3 regions of the Streptomyces sp. NPDC036764 genome follow, and region 1 is predicted to be linked to each of the others. Evidence: riboswitches for the same ligand, from Rfam matches in the RefSeq annotation. Region 1 holds a riboswitch; each other region holds the start of a gene.
The links. A riboswitch is a leader RNA that binds a small molecule or an ion and turns the genes downstream of it on or off. The one in region 1 is predicted to bind cyclic di-AMP.
Positions count from the first base shown of each region.

Region 1 (6,938 bases):
ATGGGCGGCGCCGATGTACGCGCGCCAGGCGCGTTGCTCCTCGGGGGTGAGCCAGCGAGTCGTCATGGGACCAGTGTAGGTTTGTTTCAAACTTGAACCAAGATCGAGTCTGTCGAGCCGGAGAGCGCGCCGATGCCGTCGTACCCCTACGTCCTGCTGTCCGCCGCCGTCTCCCTGGACGGCTACCTCGACGACACCACCCCCGAACGGCTGCTCCTGTCCAGCCCGGCCGACTTCGACCGGGTCGACGAGGTCCGCGCGTCCGTGGACGCCATTCTGATCGGCGCCGGCACGATCCGGGCGGACAACCCGCGGCTGCTGGTGAACTCGGCCGAGCGGCGGGCCGCGCGGACGGCGGCGGGCAGGCCGGAGTATCCGCTCAAGGTCACGGTCAGCGCGTCCGGCGAGCTGGACCCGGCGGCGAACTTCTGGCACACCGGCGGCGAGAAGATCGTCTACACGACGGACAAGGGCGCGGAGCAACTGCGGCAGGCGCCGGTCGCGGCGGACGTCGTCGCGCTGGGGCCGGAGCTGGACTGGCGGGCCCTGCTGGCGCATCTGCGCGAGGTGCGCGGCGTGCAGCGGCTGATGGTCGAGGGCGGCGGCACCATCCACACCCAGCTCATGCTCCAGGGGCTGGCGGACGAGTTGCAGCTCGTGCTGGCGCCGCTGTTCGTGGGTGATCCCGAGGCGCCGCGGCTGTTCGGGCCGGGCGGCTATCAGGGCGGCCGGCTGCGGCTGCTGGAGTCGCGGCGCATCGAGGACGTCGTGCTGATGCGCTACGCGCCGACGGCACCCGGCGCCGGCGCCGTCCCCTCGGCCGCGGACCGGCACTGGCTGGCGCTGGCCTGCGAGCTTGCGGCGCAGTGTCCGCCGTCGGCGACGGCCTTCAGCGTCGGCGCGGTGGTCGTCGCGGCCGACGGCACCGAGCTGGCGCGCGGGTACTCCCGCGAAGGCGGCGATCCCGTGGTGCACGCGGAGGAGGCGGCCCTGGCGAAGATCGCGGCCGGGGACCCGAGGCTCGCGTCCGCCACCGTGTACAGCAGCCTGGAGCCCTGCACGCACCGCTCGTCCCGGCCCGTGCCCTGCGCACGGCTGATCCTTCAAGCGGGCGTCCGCCGGGTGGTGACGGCGTGGCGGGAGCCGGACACGTTCGTGACGGGGGCCGACGGGAGCGGGATGCTGGCGGCGCAGGGCGTGGCCGTCCTGGTCCTGCCGGAGTACGAGGAGCGGGCCAAGGCGCCCAACGCCCACCTGGCGCCCTGAACCGCCTCCGCCAAGCCCTTTGAACCGCCTCCGTCACTCTCTGAATCGCCTCCGCCAAGCCCTTGAACCGCCTCCGTCACTCTCTGAATCGCCTCCGCCAAGCCCTTTGAACCGCCCTCCCGCCGCCCTGTGCGACCCGCTGTCCGATGTGACCTGGCCCGCACAACCGCCCGAAAAGTCCTGGTCAGAAACGGCTCCCGGGAAAGTCGTGTGCTTTGGGTCCCGCGGATGGCGTACTATGGATTCAACGACGCGGGGTGGAGCAGCTCGGTAGCTCGCTGGGCTCATAACCCAGAGGTCGCAGGTTCAAATCCTGTCCCCGCTACTGAAGACTCAGGGCCGGAACTGATTCAGTTCCGGCCCTGAGTGTTTTCCCGGTCGGCCCTCAGCGCTCGCCCCCACCACCGCTTCGGTGACCCTGGTGAGGTGGAGGAAGGGCGGATCTCATGCGCCGGTTCGTCCGGTCGCTCCCCGCCCTGCTGATCGCGGCCGGAGCCGTGTACGACCACGCCACACCCCTCGACTACACCGGCGCCCCGTTCCTCACCGCCGCGCCCCTGGTCGCCGCCCCGCTCCACTCGCAGCGCGGCACGGTGCTCACAGGCGTCGCGGCCATCCTCGTCCGGTTCATGCTCCGTGTCGTGCGCGGCAAGGGCATGGGCGCGGTCGGGGTGAGCGCGGTCGTGATCGGCGCCTTCCGGGAGGCCGCGGAACAGGAGGCCACGCTGGAGGCGGTCGCGCAGCGACTTGAGCGGGCGCTGGCGCGCGAGCGGGCCAGGCGCGAAGGGGGCGGGATCCGCGAAGGGTTCACCACGGTGGTACTCGCCGAACTGCCGCACGGCGACGCGACCGTGCGCCTCGTCAACCGCGGGCATCTCTCGCCCCTGCTGCTGTACGCCGACGGCACCGTACGCCCGCTGCCCGCCACCGAACCCGCCCTGCCGCTGGGCATGAGCGAGCTCGGCACCTGGCCCGACCGGGCCGAGGAGGCCGCCTTCCCGTGCGGGGCCACGCTGCTGCTGTACACCGACGGGCTGTCCGAGGCGCGGGACGACGGCGGACGGTTCTACGACCCCGAGACGGGCCTCGCGGGGCGCGCCAACGCACTGCGCGAACCGGGTGCGTTGCTCGGTGTGCTTTCGGTGGAGGTGCGACGGCACTCCGGTGGAGGGATGGCGGACGACATGGCCCTCATGGCCCTACGCCGGGGCGCCCGCGCCACGCCGCCGCGATCCCTCGACCGCCGTCACCGGCGGTGATCGGTCGACCGCCCTCCGCATAACAACTGACATACCGTCAATACCTGTGAGGCCTCTGAGCCTGGGCCAACTCGCCCGAATTAGGCCACTCATGACCCGTAAGTCCAGGCGAAAATCGTTAATGATCAAGAGGAACAGCTTGGAATCCATACCCCGCGTCTATTAACGTTCGATAACGCAGCGCGGTCGTCCCAGCCGTCACAAGAGTCGGCTCCGTGCGCACGCGCCGAGTCCCGCAAGGGAGCCGGGGAACCACCACCCTGGGGTGAATCGCACGGATTCCGCCGTGGAAGCACGGTTGGTATACGCGCGTAGGAGACCTTCCTGCTCCGAACCCGTCAGCTAACCCGGTAGGCGAGAAGGAAGGAAAGGAGTACGCCCACGTGGCGTCAAACCGGCCTGCTCCGCAAGCCCCGTTCGTGCCGAGCCAGCGCACCACCGACACCTTCGGCTACGACAGCTACCGCACCGACGAGGGCCCGTTCGAGGAGTGGAACCCCACCGCGGAGTCCATTCGTCCCGTTCGCGGCAGGCATCGCGTCTCCAAGCAGCGCGGCGGGGGACTCGCCCGCAGCTCCACGGTTCTCGGCGTCGGCGTCATAGCCGCCGTCGGCGCGGGCGGCATGGCCAGCGCGAACAGCGGCAAGCCGCCGGTCGCCATCACCATGCCCGACCTGCCGCTGATCTCCGACGACTCCTCCGAGCCCGCCGAGGACACGGCCACCGCGTTCAGCACGATGGGCGAGACCACCGAGCAGACCGCGCAGGGCTCCGACGCCGGCGAGGCGCTGCGCAGCCGGATCATCGCCCAGGCCGAGCTCCAGCAGGACCAGATCGACAGCAAGGCCGCCGCCGCTGCCGTCGCCGCCGCCGAGAAGGAGGCCGCCGAAGCGGCCGCCAAGGCGGAGGAGGAAGCCAAGGCCAAGGCCGCCGCCGCGAAGGCCGCCGCCGAGGAAGAGGCCCGCAAGAAGGCCGAGGCCGAGCGCCTCGCCGAGCTGGCCAAGCAGTACACGCTGCCGACCTCCTCGTACACCATCACCTCGACGTTCGGTCAGGCCGGCGCCTACTGGTCCTCCGGCTACCACACGGGCCTCGACTTCGCCGCCCCCACCGGGACGCTGATCAAGGCGATCCACTCCGGCACGGTCACCTTCGCCGGCTGGGACGGCTCGTACGGCTACAAGACCGAGATCACCCTCGACGACGGCACCGAGCTCTGGTTCGCGCACCAGTCCTCGATCAGCGTCAGCGTGGGCCAGAAGGTCAACACGGGCGACGTCATCGGCCGCGTCGGTGCCACGGGCAACGTCACCGGCGCCCACCTGCACCTCGAGGTGCACCCCGACGGCGCCGCCAACGGCATCGACCCGATGGCGTGGCTCCAGGGCAAGGGCCTCACCCCCTGAGGCACCCCCCGCCGGTCGTTCAATTCTGATCCCCGGCGGTCCTGACGGCGACCCCCCGACGTCAGGACCGCCGGTTTCGGCATGCCCGCAGAGCCTGTTGGCGCCCCCTGAATCCCGGCCCGGTCACATCCGGTACGGGTTGTACGCGGGGTACGGCGCCGCCGGGCCGTACACGGGAGCGTCGACCTGGCCGTAGGACTGCCAGTAGACCGGCGCCGGCGCCGCGTACGTCTGCCCGTACCTGTGCTCGTATCCCCACCAGGCCTGTGCGGCGGCCGCGTGCTCCAGGGCCGGGCGGGCGAACTCCCGGCGGTGCCACAGCTCGTGCAGCAACTCCTGTTCCCGTACGACGAAGTCCGCGCCGGCCCGCCCGCGGCGCCCCCGGTGCCGTAGGAACGCGAGCGAGGTCGCGTAGGCCTCGTACTGCGCCACGGCCCGCGCCGCCGACCGCCCGCCGTGGTGGCGCGCGTACTGCCGGGCGACCCGTCGGTCCCGCATCGAGCCCAGCGCGAACGGCTCGCCCGGCGCCAGCCACCCGGCGACGACATAGGCGGGCAGTTCCTCGCGCACGGTCCGCAGCTCGCGCTGGCGGGTCCAGATCACCAGCCAGGTCAGCAGCCCGAACGCGGGCACCATGAGGGTCGCGTACACGGCGAAGAAGCCGTACTCGCCGAAGGTCGAGGAGCCGTTCCACAGGGCGTGCATGCCCATCGCGAGCAGCAGGCCGAGGAGCGGGAGCAGGACGCGGCGCACATGCTGGCGCTCACCCGACAGCGCGGCGATGCCGAAGCCGATGCCGGTCAGGACGGTGAAGAGCGGGTGCGCGAAGGGCGACATGATCACGCGGACGAAGAAGGTCGCCGCCGTGACGGAGGCGATGCCGCGGTCGCCGGTGAGCTGGTCGGTACCGAAGGCGGTACCGAGGTAGAGGATGTTCTCGGTGAAGGCGAAGCCGGTGGCGGTGACCCCGGCTATCACCACGCCGTCGACGATGCCGGTGAAGTCCCGGCGGCGGAAGAGGAAGAGCAGCAGCACGGCCGCGGACTTCGCCATCTCCTCCACGACGGGCGCTATGACGGTCGCGCCCAGGGTGTCCGCGTGCGACGGATCGGCCGTCGCGGTCGCTATCCATTTGGTCGCGAAGCTGTTGGCGACGATCGCTATCAGCGCGGCCGCGCAGGCACCCCAGGCGAAGGAGAACAGCAGATTGCGCCAGGGCCCCGGCTCGACCCGGTCCAGCCAGCGGAAGGAGGCCACCAGCAGCGGCACGGGCAGGACGGCGAGCCCGAGGCCGACCAGGAACCCTTCGGTGCCGGTCTGCTCGCGCACCAGCGCGAGGATGACCAGCCCGGAGAGCGTGAGCAGGGTGCTGAGCGCGCCGTAGCGCACCCATCGCCTGTGCCACCAGTGCGCGTGCCGCAGTGCGCCGCCGGTGGGACCGGTGGGGTGCGTCGGGTACGGGGGACTGGTGGCCACGGCATTGACCCTAACGAGGCAGAGGCGCCGCCCGCAGCAGCGCGAGGGGGCTCGGGCGCCGGTGGGGTTGTTGTCGGTGCTGCTGTCGATGTTCTCGTGGGTGCTGTTCTCCCCGCTGCTCCTACCGCTGTACGCGGCGGAAGAGCAGGTCGTTCACCACATGACCCTTGTCCAGTCCCTGGCCCTCGAAACGGGTCAGCGGCCGGAACTCGGGACGGGGCGCGAAACCGCCGTCGGCAACGGTGTTCTCGAAGGCGGGATGCGCGGTGAGCACTTCGAGCATCTGTTCGGCGTACGGCTCCCAGTCGGTGGCGCAGTGCAGCAGCGCGCCGGGCCGCAGCCGGGTCGCGGCGAGGCTGAGGAACTCGGGCTGGATGAGCCGCCGCTTGTGGTGCCGCTTCTTGGGCCAGGGGTCCGGGAAGTAGACGCGCAGCCCGTCGAGCGCGTCCGGCTCCAGCATCTCCCGCAACAGGATGATGGCGTCGCCGTTGGCCACGCGGACGTTGCCGAGTCCGTGGTGGTCGGCGAGGTTGAGGAGGTTTCCCTGCCCCGGGGTGTGGACGTCGACCGCGAGGATGTTGGTGCCGGGGTCGTCGGCGGCCATCTGCGCGGTGGCCTCGCCCATGCCGAAGCCGATCTCCAGGACGACGGGGTTGTCGTTCCCGAACAGCTCGGCCAGGTCGACGACGCACTGCCCGTCGATGTCCAGGCCCCACTTGGGCCACAGCCGCTGCAACGCGTCGGCCTGCCCCGCGGTCACCCTGCTGCGCCGTGGCTGGAAACTCCGGATCCGCCGCTCGAAGTGCGACCCGGCCGGATCGGCCCTGGGCCCGTCCGGGAACCGCGGCTCACCCTTGGCCCGGGTGTGCCGGACGGAGAGCCCGGGAACATGATGCAGACCCTCGCCACCGATCTCGGACTGAGCGGGGGTGGCGGGGTGGGGGACTTCGGAGGCGTTGAGGGAGTCAGACACAGTGGGGTCGATTTTACGGGGAGCAGGACAAGGCGGATCCACGGCCGTCCCGGCCCCCGCGGACCAGCTCGCCCGCGGCAAGGGCGGCCCCTCCCTGCGGCCCCGCTCACACGGAGCCCAGCACCGCCAACGCCCTGCGTGCCACCTCCCGCCCGATCGGCAGCGAAGCCGTCGCCGCGGGGCTCGGAGCGTTCAGTACATGCACGGCCCGTGGTCCCTCGCGGATAAGGAAGTCGTCCACCAGCGATCCGTCCCGGAGCACCGCCTGCGCCCGCACTCCGGCCGCCGCGGGCACCAGATCGTCCGACGTCACGGCCGGCAGCAACCTGCGCACGGCCACCGTGAACGCCGCCCTGGACACCGACCGCCGCAGTTCCCCGGCCCCGTACCGCCAGTGCCGCCGCGCCATCCGCCAGGTCCCGGGCCAGGCCAGTGTCGTCCCGACCTCCCTCGGCCGTACGACACCCCAGCCGTAGCCCTCCCGGGCCAGTGCCGGCACCGCGTTCGGCCCGATGTGCACGCCCCCGTCGATCCCGCGCGTGAGATGCACCCCGAGGA
Region 1 is NZ_JBVJPT010000021.1:19,093-26,030, reverse strand. It holds gene ACZ69Q_RS42780 (MarR family winged helix-turn-helix transcriptional regulator) at 1-66, opposite strand, end outside; gene ACZ69Q_RS42775 (dihydrofolate reductase family protein) at 133-1,266, shown strand; tRNA gene ACZ69Q_RS42770 (tRNA-Met) at 1,518-1,591, shown strand; gene ACZ69Q_RS42765 (PP2C family protein-serine/threonine phosphatase) at 1,713-2,525, shown strand; cyclic di-AMP (ydaO/yuaA leader) riboswitch at 2,740-2,897, shown strand; gene ACZ69Q_RS42760 (M23 family metallopeptidase) at 2,909-3,931, shown strand; gene ACZ69Q_RS42755 (PrsW family intramembrane metalloprotease) at 4,055-5,407, opposite strand; gene trmB (tRNA (guanosine(46)-N7)-methyltransferase TrmB) at 5,529-6,380, opposite strand; gene lhgO (L-2-hydroxyglutarate oxidase) at 6,487-6,938, opposite strand, start outside.

Region 2 (6,938 bases), on a different contig from region 1:
TGCCTCTGGTACGACGTCGGCTCCCGCCACGAGGTCAAGGGCCGTACCGGACTCGCCCACCTCTTCGAGCACCTGATGTTCCAGGGCTCGAACAGCGTCAAGGGCACGGGGCACTTCGAGCTCGTCCAGGGCGCCGGTGGCTCGCTGAACGGCACCACCAGCTTCGAGCGCACCAACTACTTCGAGACCATGCCCGCCCACCAGCTCGAGCTCGCGCTGTGGCTGGAGGCCGACCGCATGGGCAGCCTCCTGACGGCGCTCGACGAGGTGAGCCTTGAAAACCAGCGCGATGTCGTCAAGAACGAGCGCCGCCAGCGCTACGACAACGTCCCGTACGGCACGGCCTTCGAGAAGCTGACCGCGCTGTCGTACCCCGACGGACACCCGTACCACCACACGCCGATCGGCTCGATGGCCGACCTGGACGCGGCCAGCCTGGAGGACGCCCGCGCGTTCTTCCGCACCTACTACGCGCCCAACAACGCCGTCCTGTCCGTCGTCGGCGACATCGACCCGGAGCAGACGCTGGCCTGGGTCGAGAAGTACTTCGGCACGATCGCGGGCCACGACGGCAAGCCCGCCCCGCGCGACGGCTCGCTGCCCGACGTCATCGGCGAGCAGCTCCGCGAGGTCGTCGAGGAGAACGTCCCAGCGCGCGCGATGATGGCCGCCTACCGCCTCCCGAACGACGGCACGCGTGAGTGCGACGCCGCCGACCTGGCGCTGACCGTCCTCGGCGGCGGCGAGTCCTCCCGCCTCTACAACCGCCTCGTACGCCGCGACCGTACCGCCGTGGCGGCCAGCTTCGGCCTGCTGCGGCTGGCCGGCGCGCCCTCCCTGGGCTGGCTGGACGTGAAGACCTCCGCCGACGTCGAGGTGCCGGGCATCGAGTCGGCCGTCGACGAGGAGCTCGCCCGCTTCGCGCAGGAGGGTCCCACCGCCGAGGAGATGGAGCGGGCGCAGGCCCAGCTCGAGCGCGAGTGGCTGGACCGGCTCGGCACCGTCGCGGGCCGCGCCGACGAACTGTGCCGGTACGCCGTCCTGTTCGGCGACCCGCAGCTCGCGTTCACCGCCGTGCAGCGCGTCCTCGACATCACCGCCGAGGAGGTCAAGGCCGTCGCCCAGGCCCGTCTGCGCCCCGACAACCGCGCGGTGCTCGTGTACGAGCCGGTCGGCGACGAGGCCGAGGAACAGGAAGCCGCCGCCACCGACGGGGCCGCCCCCGTCACCGACGAGAACGAGGAGTCGGCGCAGTGACCGAGCTCGCCAGCATGGAGTTCCACCCGCAGCCCCAGGCGGGCCAGGCCCGGCCCTGGGCGTTCCCGGCACCCGAGCGCGGCAAGCTGGACAACGGCCTCACCGTCCTGCGCTGCCACCGCCCCGGCCAGCAGGTCGTCGCCGTCGAGGTGCTTCTGGACACGCCCCTGGACGCCGAGCCGAAGGGCCTCGACGGCATCGCCACGATCATGGCGCGCGCCCTGTCCGAGGGCACGGACAAGCACACCGCGGAGGAGTTCGCCGCCGAGCTGGAGCGCTGCGGCGCCACGCTCGACGCCTACGCCGACCACCCCGGCGTCCGGGTCAGCCTGGAGGTTCCCGTCTCCCGGCTGCCCAAGGCGCTCGGCCTGCTCGCCGACGCCCTCAGGGCGCCCGCGTTCGAGGACTCCGAGGTCGAGCGCCTGGTGCGCAACCGGCTCGACGAGATCCCGCACGAGCTGGCGAACCCCTCGCGCCGGGCCGCCAAGGAGCTCTCCAAGGAGCTGTTCCCGGCGACCGCGCGCATGTCCCGCCCGCGCCAGGGCACCGAGGACACCGTCGCCGGCATCGACTCGGCGTCCGTACGCGCCTTCTACGAGCGGCACGTACGCCCCGCCACCTCCACCGTCGTGGTCGTCGGCGACCTCACCGGCGTCGACCTCGACGCCCTGCTCGGCGACACCCTGGGCGCTTGGACCGGCTCCCCCGGTGAGCCGCGCCCCGTTGCGCCGGTCACCGCGGACGACACCGGACGGGTCGTCATCGTCGACCGTCCCGGCGCCGTCCAGACGCAGCTCCTGATCGGCCGTATCGGCCCCGACCGGCACGACCGCGTGTGGCCCGCGCAGGTGCTCGGCACCTACTGCCTCGGCGGCACCCTCACCTCCCGCCTGGACAAGGTCCTGCGCGAGGAGAAGGGCTACACCTACGGCGTGCGGGCGTTCGGCCAGGTCCTGCGCTCCGCCCCGGACGGCACCGGCGCGGCGATGCTCGCCATCAGCGGCTCCGTCGACACCCCGAACACCGGTCCGGCCCTCGACGACCTCTGGAAGGTCCTGCGCGGCGTCGCCGACGGCGGGCTCACCGACGCCGAGCGGGACTTCGCGGTGCAGAACCTCGTCGGGGTGGCGCCGCTGAAGTACGAGACCGCCGCGTCCGTGGCGAACACGCTGGCCGACCAGGTCGAGCAGCACCTGCCCGACGACTACCAGGCGACGCTCTACCAGCAGCTTGCCGCGACCGGCACGGTCGAGGCCACCGCGGCGGCCGTGAGCGCCTTCCCGGTGGACCGTCTGGTGACGATCCTCGTCGGCGACGCGGCCGAGATCCGGGAGCCGGTCGAGGCCCTCGGCATCGGTGAAGTCACCGTCGTGGCAGCCGAGTAGAGGACGAGCTCGCGCCGTCCGGCGCCACGCGCGCGTAGGGCCCTGGTGACCTATGAGTCACCAGGGCCCCCTTATGCCCGAATTGAGGCAGAGGTTGCCTGTCTGGCCTGTGGGATGCGCTACAAAAGCCGCGATCCGTTTGGGGATTGAAAGATGCCCCGTTTAGCGTCTTGCGGGCTGTCCGTCAGGCAGTGCGCCGCGTCCGCGGCACCGGACAGCCATCGCCGAGTCCCCGTACGGCGCGAGCCAGGGGAGCCGGGGACCCATCGAAGTCCCTGGGGTGAATCGGGCGCCCGCGCGAGCCGCGAGGGGGCCCGTAGGAGACCTTCCTGCTCCGAACCCGTCAGCTAACCCGGTAGGCGAGAGGGAAGGAAAGGACCAGCCACTTCATGGCGTTCACCTGCGCCACGGGGAAGAACCGCCCCACCGGGAAGCACCGTCGGCCCGGCCGGTTCGAGCGCACCACCGCCCGCGCGGCCGGAGTCGCCGCGCTCACCGCCACCGGCGTCGTCGGCGCCCTGGCCGCCCCCGCGCTCGCCGCCGAACCCGCCGCGGAGCAGACCGGCCTCATCCCCGTCATCACCGTCGAGAACTCGATCGCGGACCAGATCGACGCCCAGGCCATCGCCCAGGAGAGGGCGTCCAAGGAGGCCGCCGCCGCGAAGAAGGCCGCCGAGGAGGCCGCGCGCATGAAGGCGGCCGCGAAGGCCGTCCAGGAGCGCGAGGCCAAGGAGCGCGCCGCCCGCGAGGCCGAGCGCAAGCGCCTGCTGTCGTACGTCGCCCCGATCGCCGGCTCGTACGTCTCCACCGGCTACAAGACCGGCGGCGCCGTCTGGTCCTCCGGCAGCCACACCGGCGTCGACTTCCACGCGGCCAGCGGCACCTCCGTCCACGCGGTCGGCTCCGGCACCGTCGTGGAGGCCGGCTGGGGCGGGTCGTACGGCAACAACATCGTGATCAGGATGAACGACGGCACGTACACCCAGTACGGCCACCTGTCGTCCATCGGCGTCTCGGTGGGCCAGGCCGTCACCCCCGGCCAGCAGATAGGCCTGTCCGGCGCCACCGGCAACGTCACCGGGCCGCACCTGCACTTCGAGGCCCGCACGACGGCGGAGTACGGCTCCGACATCGACCCCGTCGCCTATCTGCGCGGGCACGGCGTGAACGTCTGACGCCGCCACCACGCGTCCTCGAAGCCCCGGCTCCCCGAGCCGGGGCTTTCGATGTTTCCCGGCGGATGCGCTGACCAAAAAATATCCATGGATTCCGGCTCGCCGTCGGAAATTCCGGCCGGTTGCAATAGAGTCCTCGGGAACACGTCATTCGTCGACGTTTCACGGGGATTAAGGCGGAGGTCGGTCATGCGTATTCCGGCGCATTCGGTGTGCACGGCGATCCGGGACGACATCGTCGCCGGTGTCTACGAGCGCGGCAGCCGGCTCACCGAGGAACTGCTCGCCCGCCGCTACGGTGTCTCCCGCGTCCCGGTGCGAGAGGCTCTGCGCACCCTGGAGGCGGAGGGCTTCGTCGTGACCCGGCGCCACGCGGGCGCGTGCGTCGCCGAACCGACCGAGCAGGAGGCCACCGACCTGCTGGAGATGCGCAGCCTGCTGGAGCCCCTCGGTGCCTCCCGGGCCGCCCAGCGGCGCACCGAGGCCCATCTGAAGGTCCTGCGCGGCCTGGTCAGGCTGGGGCAGGAGCGGGCCAAGCGGGGGAACAGCGACGACCTGCGCTCCCTGGGCGGCTGGTTCCACGAGACGCTCGCCCAGTCCACCGGCAGCCCCGCCCTGACCTCGATACTGGCCCAGCTCCGTCACAAGATCGCCTGGATGTATGCCGTGGACGCGCCCGCCGACCCCGTGGAGTCCTGGACCGAGCACGGCGCGATCGTGGACGCGGTGGCGCGCGGCGACGGCGAACGCGCCCGCGCGATCACGGCGCTGCACACCGAGCGCTCCCTCTCCGCGCACCGCCTGCGGTTCGGCACCGGCGGCGAGCGCCCGGATCGTGTGAGGAATTCGCAACATCCCGTAAACATGCCGAGCCTGCGGCATTAACACCGGCGCCGTATACAAAGAGGAGATATTCGGCGGCAGGGAATTTCTGCTGCCCTTTTTCGGATGTGCCACCGCCATCCCGTGAATTCCCAGAACGGCTGCCGGAAAACAGTGAAGCCGCGTCCGCCGGAAAGGCGGGCGCGGCTTCACCGTTCGCTACGGATACCCAATCAGGTCGATCAGACCGTCTCGGGCAGCTCCTCGAGTCCCTCGGAGACCAGCTTCGCCAGACGGTCGAGGGCGGCGTCCGCGCCCTCGGCGTCGGAGGCGAGGACGATCTCCTCGCCGCCCTGGGCGCCCAGACCCAGGACGGCCAGCATGGAGGCCGCGTTGACGGGGTTGCCGTCAGCCTTGGCGATCGTCACCGGGACGCCTGTGGCCGTGGCGGCTCGGACGAAGATGGAGGCGGGGCGGGCGTGGAGGCCCTCGGCCCAGCCGACGTTGACGCGGCGCTCAGCCATGTGATGCTGCCCTTCGGTGTTCAGGGTTGTCTAGACCAGTTTCCCACACACGTGAAGCATGCCGGAACGGGACGGCTGTCCCCCTCCGAAGTGACCGTGGGGTCGCGGCCTCGACCCCATGTGACGTCCCGAACAGACTGCCTCGCGCCGTTGTCGTACGCGAGCCGTAATCTGGGCCCCATGCAGAGCGCCTCGGACAGGCACGAGTACCCCGCCCACTGGGAAGCCGACGTGGTGCTGCGCGACGGCGGCACCGCGCGCATCCGCCCCATCACCGTCGATGACGCCGAGCGCCTGGTCAGCTTCTACGAGCAGGTGTCGGACGAGTCGAAGTACTACCGCTTCTTCGCGCCCTACCCGCGACTGTCCGCGAAGGACGTCCACCGCTTCACGCACCACGACTTTGTGGACCGGGTGGGACTCGCGGCCACGATCGGCGGCGAGTTCATCGCCACCGTACGCTACGACCGGATCGGCGCCGACGGAATGCCCGCGTCCGCACCGGCCGACGAGGCCGAGGTCGCCTTCCTCGTCCAGGACGCCCACCAGGGGCGCGGCGTCGCCTCCGCCCTCCTCGAACATATCGCCGCGGTCGCCCGCGAGCGCGACATCCGCCGGTTCGCCGCCGAGGTGCTGCCCGCCAACAGCAAGATGATCAAGGTGTTCACCGACGCCGGGTACACCCAGAAGCGCAGCTTCGAGGACGGCGTCGTGCGCCTGGAGTTCGACTTGGAGCCGACCGACCGCTCGCTCGCCGTGCAGTACGCGCGCGAGCAGCGCGCCGAGGCCCGGTCCGTGCGGCGGCTGCTGGTGCCCGGCTCGGTCGCCGTCATCGGCACCGGCCGCACCCCCGGCGGCGTCGGCCGCGGCGTCCTCGGCAACATCAGGGACGCCGGGTTCACGGGGCGGCTGTACGCCGTGAACAAGGCGTTCCCGCAGGACCTCAAGGAGCTCGACGGAGTGCCCGCGCACCGCTCGGTGCGGGACATCGAGGAGCAGGTCGACCTCGCGGTGGTCGCCGTGCCGGCCGAGTACGTCCCCGACGTGGTCACCGAGTGCGGCGAGCACGGCGTGCAGGGGCTGGTCGTGCTCTCCGCCGGATACGCCGAGAGCGGGCCCGACGGCCGCGAACGCCAGCGCGAACTCGTCCGGCACGCGCGCACGTACGGCATGCGGATCATCGGCCCGAACGCCTTCGGGATCATCAACACCGCCGACGACGTACGCCTCAACGCATCACTGGCCCCCGAGATGCCCAGGCCGGGCCGGATCGGGCTCTTCGCGCAGTCCGGCGCGATCGGGATCGCCCTGCTGTCCCGGCTGCACCGGCGCGGCGGCGGGGTCACCGGCGTCACCGGCATCTCGACCTTCGTGTCGTCCGGCAACCGCGCCGACGTCTCCGGCAACGACGTCCTGCAGTACTGGTACGACGACCCGGACACCGACGTCGTCCTCATGTACCTGGAGTCCATCGGCAACCCGCGCAAGTTCACCCGCCTCGCCCGGCGCACGGCGGCCGCGAAGCCGCTGGTCGTGGTGCAGGGCGCGCGGCACGGGGGAGCGGCGCCGCAGGGCCACACCGTGCGGGTCACCCGGCTCCCGCACACCACGGTCTCCGCGCTGCTGCGGCAGGCCGGCGTGATCCGGGTCGACACCATCACCGAGCTGGTGGACGCGGGACTGCTGCTCGCGCGCCAGCCTCTGCCGACCGGGCCGCGGGTGGCGATCCTGGGGAACTCCGAGTCCCTGGGACTGCTGACGTACGACGCCTGCCT
Region 2 is NZ_JBVJPT010000001.1:134,702-141,639, forward strand. It holds gene ACZ69Q_RS00550 (M16 family metallopeptidase) at 1-1,257, shown strand, start outside; gene ACZ69Q_RS00555 (M16 family metallopeptidase) at 1,254-2,642, shown strand; cyclic di-AMP (ydaO/yuaA leader) riboswitch at 2,855-3,019, shown strand; gene ACZ69Q_RS00560 (M23 family metallopeptidase) at 3,032-3,817, shown strand; gene ACZ69Q_RS00565 (GntR family transcriptional regulator) at 4,007-4,702, shown strand; gene ACZ69Q_RS00570 (HPr family phosphocarrier protein) at 4,882-5,163, opposite strand; gene ACZ69Q_RS00575 (bifunctional acetate--CoA ligase family protein/GNAT family N-acetyltransferase) at 5,344-6,938, shown strand, end outside.
Region 2: it holds a riboswitch for cyclic di-AMP, as region 1 does, so the genes downstream of both, ACZ69Q_RS00560 (M23 family metallopeptidase) here and ACZ69Q_RS42760 (M23 family metallopeptidase) in region 1, are expected to answer to the same signal.

Region 3 (6,938 bases), on a different contig from region 1:
GGGAGTCGGTGACGGAGGGCATCCCCCTCGGCCAGCCGGGCCTGGCGCTCGCGGCGAAGCTGGCGTCCAGAGTCCGCACGGCGGGCCTGGAGGTACCGCTGCCGACCGGTGAAGGCATCGGGTACGAGCTGCTGGCGATGGCGGTCCGCGCGGAGGCGGCCGGGGTGGACCCGGAGGCGGCCCTGCGGGTCGCGGCGCGGGCGTACCGGGACGCGGTCCGGGTGGCGGAGGGGGTGCCGTCGTAGCGCGGGCGGTCACCTGAAGGCCGAAGCCGGGCCGCTGCGACGCCAAGGATCATCGGCGTGCTGAGAGCCAGCGTGCTGAGAGCCTGCGCGCCGAGAGCCCGCGCGCCGAGGGCCTGCGCGCCGAGGGCCTGCATGCCGAGGGCCTGCGTGCCGAGGGCCTGCGTGCCGAGGGCCTGCGTGCCGAGGGCCTGCGCGCCGAGGGCCTGCATGCCGAGGGCCTGCGTGCAGAGTCCGCCCTCCCCACCACCCGGCCGCACCCCCTGACCCTCTCCGGATACCGTCAAGGAGTGACCAACCAGCCCCACCCCCCGACCCCCCTCACCGAGGCCCCCGAACTCTTCACCTGGGAGTTCGCGACGGACCCCTACCCCGCCTACGCCTGGCTCCGGGAACACGCCCCCGTTCACCGGACCCGGCTCCCCAGCGGGGTGGAGGCCTGGCTGGTCACCCGGTACGCCGACGCCAAGCAGACGCTCGCCGACACCCGGCTCTCCAAGAATCCGGCCCACCACGACGAGCCCGCGCACGCCAAGGGCAAGACCGGTATCCCGGGGGAGCGCAAGGCCGAGCTGATGACGCATCTGCTCAACATCGACCCGCCGGACCACACCAGGCTCCGCCGGCTCGTCTCCAAGGCCTTCACGCCCCGCAGGGTCGCCGAGTTCGCGCCACGGGTGCAGGAGCTCACCGATCAGCTCATCGACCGGTTCGCGGCGGAGGGGAGCGCCGACCTCATCCACGAGTTCGCCTTCCCTCTCCCCATCTACGCGATCTGCGACCTGCTCGGCGTCCCGCGCGAGGACCAGGACGACTTCCGGGACTGGGCGGGCATGATGATCCGCCACCAGGGCGGCCCCAGGGGCGGGGTCGCGCGGTCGGTCAAGAAGATGCGCGGGTATCTGGCCGAGCTGATCCACCGCAAGCGTGAGGCACTTCCGGCCACCCCCGACCCCGGCGAGGACCTCATCTCCGGTCTCATCCGTGCCTCCGACCACGGTGAGCACCTCACCGAGAACGAGGCCGCGGCCATGGCCTTCATCCTGCTGTTCGCCGGCTTCGAGACGACCGTCAACCTCATCGGCAACGGCACCTTCGCCCTGCTCACCCACCCCGAGCAGCGGGCCCGCCTCCAGACCTCCCTGGCCGCCCACGACACCGCCCTGCTGGAGACCGGCGTAGAGGAACTCCTGCGCTACGACGGCCCGGTCGAGCTCGCCACCTGGCGCTTCGCCACCGAGCCGCTCACCATCGGCGGGCAGGACATCGCGGCCGGCGACCCCGTCCTGGTCGTCCTGGCCGCCGCCGACCGCGACCCGGAGCGGTTCGCCGACCCCGACGTCCTCGACCTCGGCCGCCGCGACAACCAGCACCTCGGTTACGGCCACGGCATCCACTACTGCCTCGGCGCCCCGCTCGCCCGTCTGGAGGGCCAGACCGCCCTCGCCACGCTCCTCACCCGCCTCCCGGATCTCCGACTCGCCGTGGATCCGGGGGAGTTGAGGTGGCGGGGCGGGCTCATCATGCGCGGACTGCGTACGCTTCCGGTGGAGTTCACCCCGGTTGGGTGAGTACGTCCACCTCCGCAAACGTGACACGCACTCATGACTGTGATCTTCACGTGATCTACGCGGCATTAACTTGTGACAAGTGATCGTCTGCCTATACGTTCACGGATCAACAAGGCGTCCAGGTTTACGCGCCGTGTTCAGTGCTGCCTCGCGAAAGGTCCCCGCATGCTCTCCGGGAACGGTCGTCACCGTCGCCCCCGTCAGGCTCCGGCTCTCCTCGTCGCGGCCGGAGTCACCGGGTCAGCGATCGCCATCCCGCTCCTCGGCGCCACCGGCGCGAGCGCCGCCGACGGCACCGTGTGGGACAAGGTGGCCGAGTGCGAGAGCGGCGGCTCGTGGAGCGCCGACAGCGGCAACGGGCACTACGGCGGACTCCAGTTGACCCAGGACGACTGGGAGAAGTACGGCGGCCTGGACTACGCCTCCAGCCCCGACCTGGCCAGCCGCTCGCAGCAGATAGCCGTGGCCCAGGACATCCTCGCGGACCGGGGGACCAGCCCCTGGGGCACGTGCGCCGTACTCAACGGGCTCACCAAGAAGTCCGGATCGGTCGACCTCGACACCGGAGTGGAGGACGACTCACCCTCCGAAGTATCCGGATCATCCGGATTGCTCGATTCGTCCAACTCATCGAATTCGGCCGATTCATCAGAGGAGTCCGGCTCCTCCGGCTCCGGCGATTCCTCCGACACGTCGACGCCGTCCGGCGATCCCTCGAATTCGGCGAGCGGCACTCCCGAGACTTCGTCCGAATCGCCCGAGAAGTCCTCTTCCTCGCCGTCTTCGTCCTCTACGCCCGACAAGTCCTCCAAGTCCGATGCGTCGCCCGAAGCGACGGACTCGCGATCGCCGGAGAGCTCGCCCGTCGAGACGCCCGAGGCGGACAATCAGGACAACTGGTCGCAAGATGCGGGCTCCTGGAGCCTGGTCGACACCGGCTCGGTCGACGGCGCGGCCGAGGGTGCGGTCGAGGAAGCGACGACCGGCACCGGTCGGCACCGCGGCCCCAGCGCCGACGAGAGCGACACCGTCGAGGCGGCCACCAAGTCCACCGGACGCCATGCCTCGTACAAGGTCCGCGAGGGCGACACTCTCGCCTCCATCGCCGACTCCCTTGACCTCGACGGCGGATGGCGCGCGCTGTACCAGGCGAACCGGAAGGCCATCGGTGTTGACGCGAACCACATCTCTCCCGGTCAGACCCTGGACGTCCCCGTCAAATAGCGGTCGAACAGGGCGAAAAACAGCGGCAGTTCGCGTCATGTTTCGCGGTGAATGTCCGTTTTAGATGGAGTGAGAGATAGATCTCAGAAGCCCTGATCGTCTTTGTAATTCCGCGAATCGCGTGTCTACGGTCATGACCGCTCGCCACCAGTGCGAGCCCCGACAGCCGTCACGCCGAATCCTGCCGGCGGTCGTACGGGAACAGTCGTCGCGTCAAGCGCCGTAGGCAGGAGCGGGGGACCCAAGGTTTGCGCCGGGTCCGGCAGTTGAGGTCCTTCGGGGCCGCACGGCCGGAACCGGCTCGGGGTGAAGCCGCGCAGCGGGAGCCGAGAGGCGAACGTGCGCGGCCGGGCAACTCAACCGGCCCGAACCCGACAGCTCACCTCGTAGGCGTCGGTGAGGGGATCCAACCATGCTGTTTTCCAGCAAGGGCAAGCACCGTCGTCCGTCCAAGGCCGCTCGCGCCATCGCCGTCGTCGGCGTCACCGGTGCCGCCGCCGTCGCCGCCCCGCTGATGGCGGCCGGCAGCGCCTCGGCCGCCACCGCCTCCGAGTGGGACGCCGTCGCCCAGTGCGAGGCCGGCGGCAACTGGTCGATCAACACCGGCAACGGCTACTACGGCGGTCTGCAGTTCTCCGCCTCCACCTGGGCCGCGTACGGCGGCACCCAGTACGCCGCCACCGCCGACCAGGCCACCAAGGCCCAGCAGATCGCGATAGGCGAGAAGGTCCTCGCTGGCCAGGGCAAGGGTGCCTGGCCGAACTGCGGCACCGGCCTGTCGAGCGCCGCCTACACCGGCGCTCCCGCCGGCGGCTCCTCGCAGAGCACCGAGTCCACCACCCGCTCCTCCGAGCAGCAGTCGGCCTCCCGCTCCGCCGACCGCCCGGCGGCGAAGAAGAGCACCAAGACCGTCACCACCCCGACCGGCAAGAAGGTCAAGAAGGGCGACGGCGAGTACAAGGTCGTCAAGGGCGACACCCTCAGCTCGATCGCCGAGAAGAAGAACGTCAAGGGCGGCTGGGAGAAGCTCTTCAAGCTGAACAAGGACATCGTCGAGGACGCCGACCTGATCTACCCCGGTCAGCAGCTCCACCTGAAGTAAGAGGGCGCGGCCGCGGCGAATACGCGGCCCACGGTTGAACCACAGCGCCTTCACATCCGTGGACCTCATAGTGAAGGCGTCGTGAGGGTCGCCCCCGTCCCCACGAACTCCCCGCCTCGGTGCGTTTTCCCCCGTACGCACCGGGGCGGGGCTCTTTGTTGTGTGCGGTTGTGGGCGGACATTTTTGTTCCGTTCGGAAACAATTTACTCTCGGTTCTGTCCACGGGGCGGTCGACCGCTGGTCTGATGCCCGGAGCCGGTTAGGCTCGTCTCGCAGTACCCACCGCGGACTGCGTACCCGCGTCACATCCCATGAAGGAGATGCTCGTGCCGTCCATCGACGTCGTCGTAGCCCGGGAAATCCTGGACTCCCGAGGTAACCCCACGGTCGAGGTCGAGGTCGGCCTCGACGACGGCAGCACGGGTCGTGCCGCCGTTCCGTCCGGCGCCTCCACGGGCGCCTTCGAGGCCATCGAGCTCCGCGACGGTGACCCGAACCGCTACCAGGGCAAGGGTGTCGAGAAGGCCGTCCTCGCCGTCATCGAGCAGATCGGCCCGGAGCTCGTCGGCTACGACGCCACCGAGCAGCGCCTGATCGACCAGGCCATGTTCGACCTGGACGCCACCGACAACAAGGGCTCCCTCGGCGCCAACGCCATCCTCGGCGTCTCCCTCGCCGTCGCCCACGCCGCCTCCGAGGCCAGCGACCTCCCGCTCTTCCGCTACCTGGGCGGCCCGAACGCGCACCTGCTGCCCGTTCCGATGATGAACATCCTGAACGGCGGCTCGCACGCCGACTCCAACGTGGACATCCAGGAGTTCATGATCGCCCCGATCGGCGCGGAGTCCTTCTCCGAGGCGCTGCGCTGGGGCACCGAGGTCTACCACACCCTCAAGAAGGTCCTGAAGAGCCGCAGCCTGTCCACCGGGCTCGGCGACGAGGGCGGCTTCGCCCCGAACCTCGGCTCCAACCGCGAGGCCCTCGACCTCATCCTCGAAGCGATCAAGGAAGCCGGCTACGCCCCCGGCGAGCAGATCGCCCTCGCGCTCGACGTCGCCGCCTCCGAGTTCTACAAGGACGGCAAGTACCTCTTCGAGGGCAAGGAGCGCTCCGCCGCCGAGATGACGGAGTACTACGAGGAGCTCGTGGCGGCCTACCCGCTCGTCTCCATCGAGGACCCGCTGTTCGAGGACGACTGGGCCGGCTGGAAGGTCCTCACCGAAAAGCTCGGCGACAAGGTCCAGATCGTCGGTGACGACCTCTTCGTCACCAACCCGGAGCGCCTGGCCCGCGGCATCGACGACGGCGCCGCCAACGCCCTGCTCGTCAAGGTGAACCAGATCGGCTCGCTCACCGAGACCCTGGACGCCGTCGAGCTCGCCCAGCGCAGCGGCTTCAAGTGCATGATGTCCCACCGCTCCGGCGAGACCGAGGACGTCACCATCGCCGACCTGGCCGTCGCCACCAACTGCGGCCAGATCAAGACCGGCGCCCCGGCCCGCTCCGAGCGCGTCGCCAAGTACAACCAGCTCCTGCGCATCGAGGAGATCCTCGACGACGCCGCGGTGTACGCCGGCCGCAGCGCCTTCCCGCGCTTCAAGGGCTGACCCCACCTGGGTAAGGCTTAGCCAGTCGTACGTACGTCCCCGTACTCGGTCCCGTACCGTGTGCGGGGACGTACGCACGTGAAAGGGGAGGCGAGAGCCGATGGCCGTCAAGGACCGGGACCGTTTCTCCACCGCGACCAGGATCCGGTTGCTCGGCGAGCAGACTGCGGCCCGCGTCTACCGCTCCCAGACCAAGCGGCAGGCCCGGCGCTCCCGGCTCACCAGCCGCGCCGCGCTGCTCGCGCTGGTGGTCTGCTCCCTCGTCGTGGCGCTGGCCTACCCCATAAGGCAGTACGTCTCCCAGCGTGCCGAGATCGCCGACCTCCAACGGGAGAAGGAGGAGGCCGCCCAGCGCGTCGAGGACCTGCGTGACATCAAGGCACGCTGGCAGGACGACGCGTACGCCGAGCAGCAGATCCGGCAGCGGCTGCACTATGTGATGCCCGGGGAGACCGGCTACATCGTGGTCGACCCGGACGCGGCGAAGAAGTCGCGGACCGACCAGAGCGCGGCCGACCGCCCCTGGTACGCGAACATCTGGGACGGGGTCGACAAGGCCGACGCCGCCGCCCAGTGAGAACCGAACCGATAGAAAGACAGGCATGGAAACGCCCCCGCCGCCCACCCCGCGCACCGAGCCCACCGACGCGGACGTCGAGGCCTTCAAGCAGCAGCTCGGGCGGCCCCCGCGCGGGCTGCGCGCGATCGCGCACCGGTGCCCGTGCGGGCAGCCGGACGTCGTCGAGACGGCCCCTCGGCTGCCCGACGGTACGCCGTTCCCGACGCTGTACTACCTGACGTGCCCGAAGGCCTCGTCGGCGATCGGCACGCTGGAGGCGAACGGGGTGATGAAGGAGATGTCGGCGCGGCTGGAGAGTGATCCGGAGCTGGCCGCGGCGTATCGCTCCGCACACGAGGACTACATCCGGCGGCGCGACGAGATCGAGGAGCTGACCGGGTTTCCGAGCGCGGGTGGCATGCCGGACCGGGTGAAGTGTCTGCATGTGCTGGTCGCGCACTCGCTGGCGGCCGGGCCGGGGGTCAATCCCCTGGGGGACGAGGCGATTGCGATGCTGCCCGAGTGGTGGATGAAGGGACCGTGTGTGGTCGCGGCCGAGTGATCTCGCCCCCGCCGCCCCTACCCTTCCCCGGGGGCTGCGCCCCCGGACCCCCGCATCGGCCTGAACGGCC
Region 3 is NZ_JBVJPT010000012.1:102,273-109,210, reverse strand. It holds gene ACZ69Q_RS33345 (nucleoside triphosphate pyrophosphohydrolase) at 1-245, shown strand, start outside; gene ACZ69Q_RS33340 (cytochrome P450 family protein) at 533-1,813, shown strand; gene ACZ69Q_RS33335 (transglycosylase family protein) at 1,979-3,037, shown strand; cyclic di-AMP (ydaO/yuaA leader) riboswitch at 3,246-3,445, shown strand; gene ACZ69Q_RS33330 (transglycosylase family protein) at 3,450-4,139, shown strand; gene eno (phosphopyruvate hydratase) at 4,461-5,747, shown strand; gene ACZ69Q_RS33320 (FtsB family cell division protein) at 5,848-6,324, shown strand; gene ACZ69Q_RS33315 (DUF501 domain-containing protein) at 6,350-6,868, shown strand.
Region 3: it holds a riboswitch for cyclic di-AMP, as region 1 does, so the genes downstream of both, ACZ69Q_RS33330 (transglycosylase family protein) here and ACZ69Q_RS42760 (M23 family metallopeptidase) in region 1, are expected to answer to the same signal.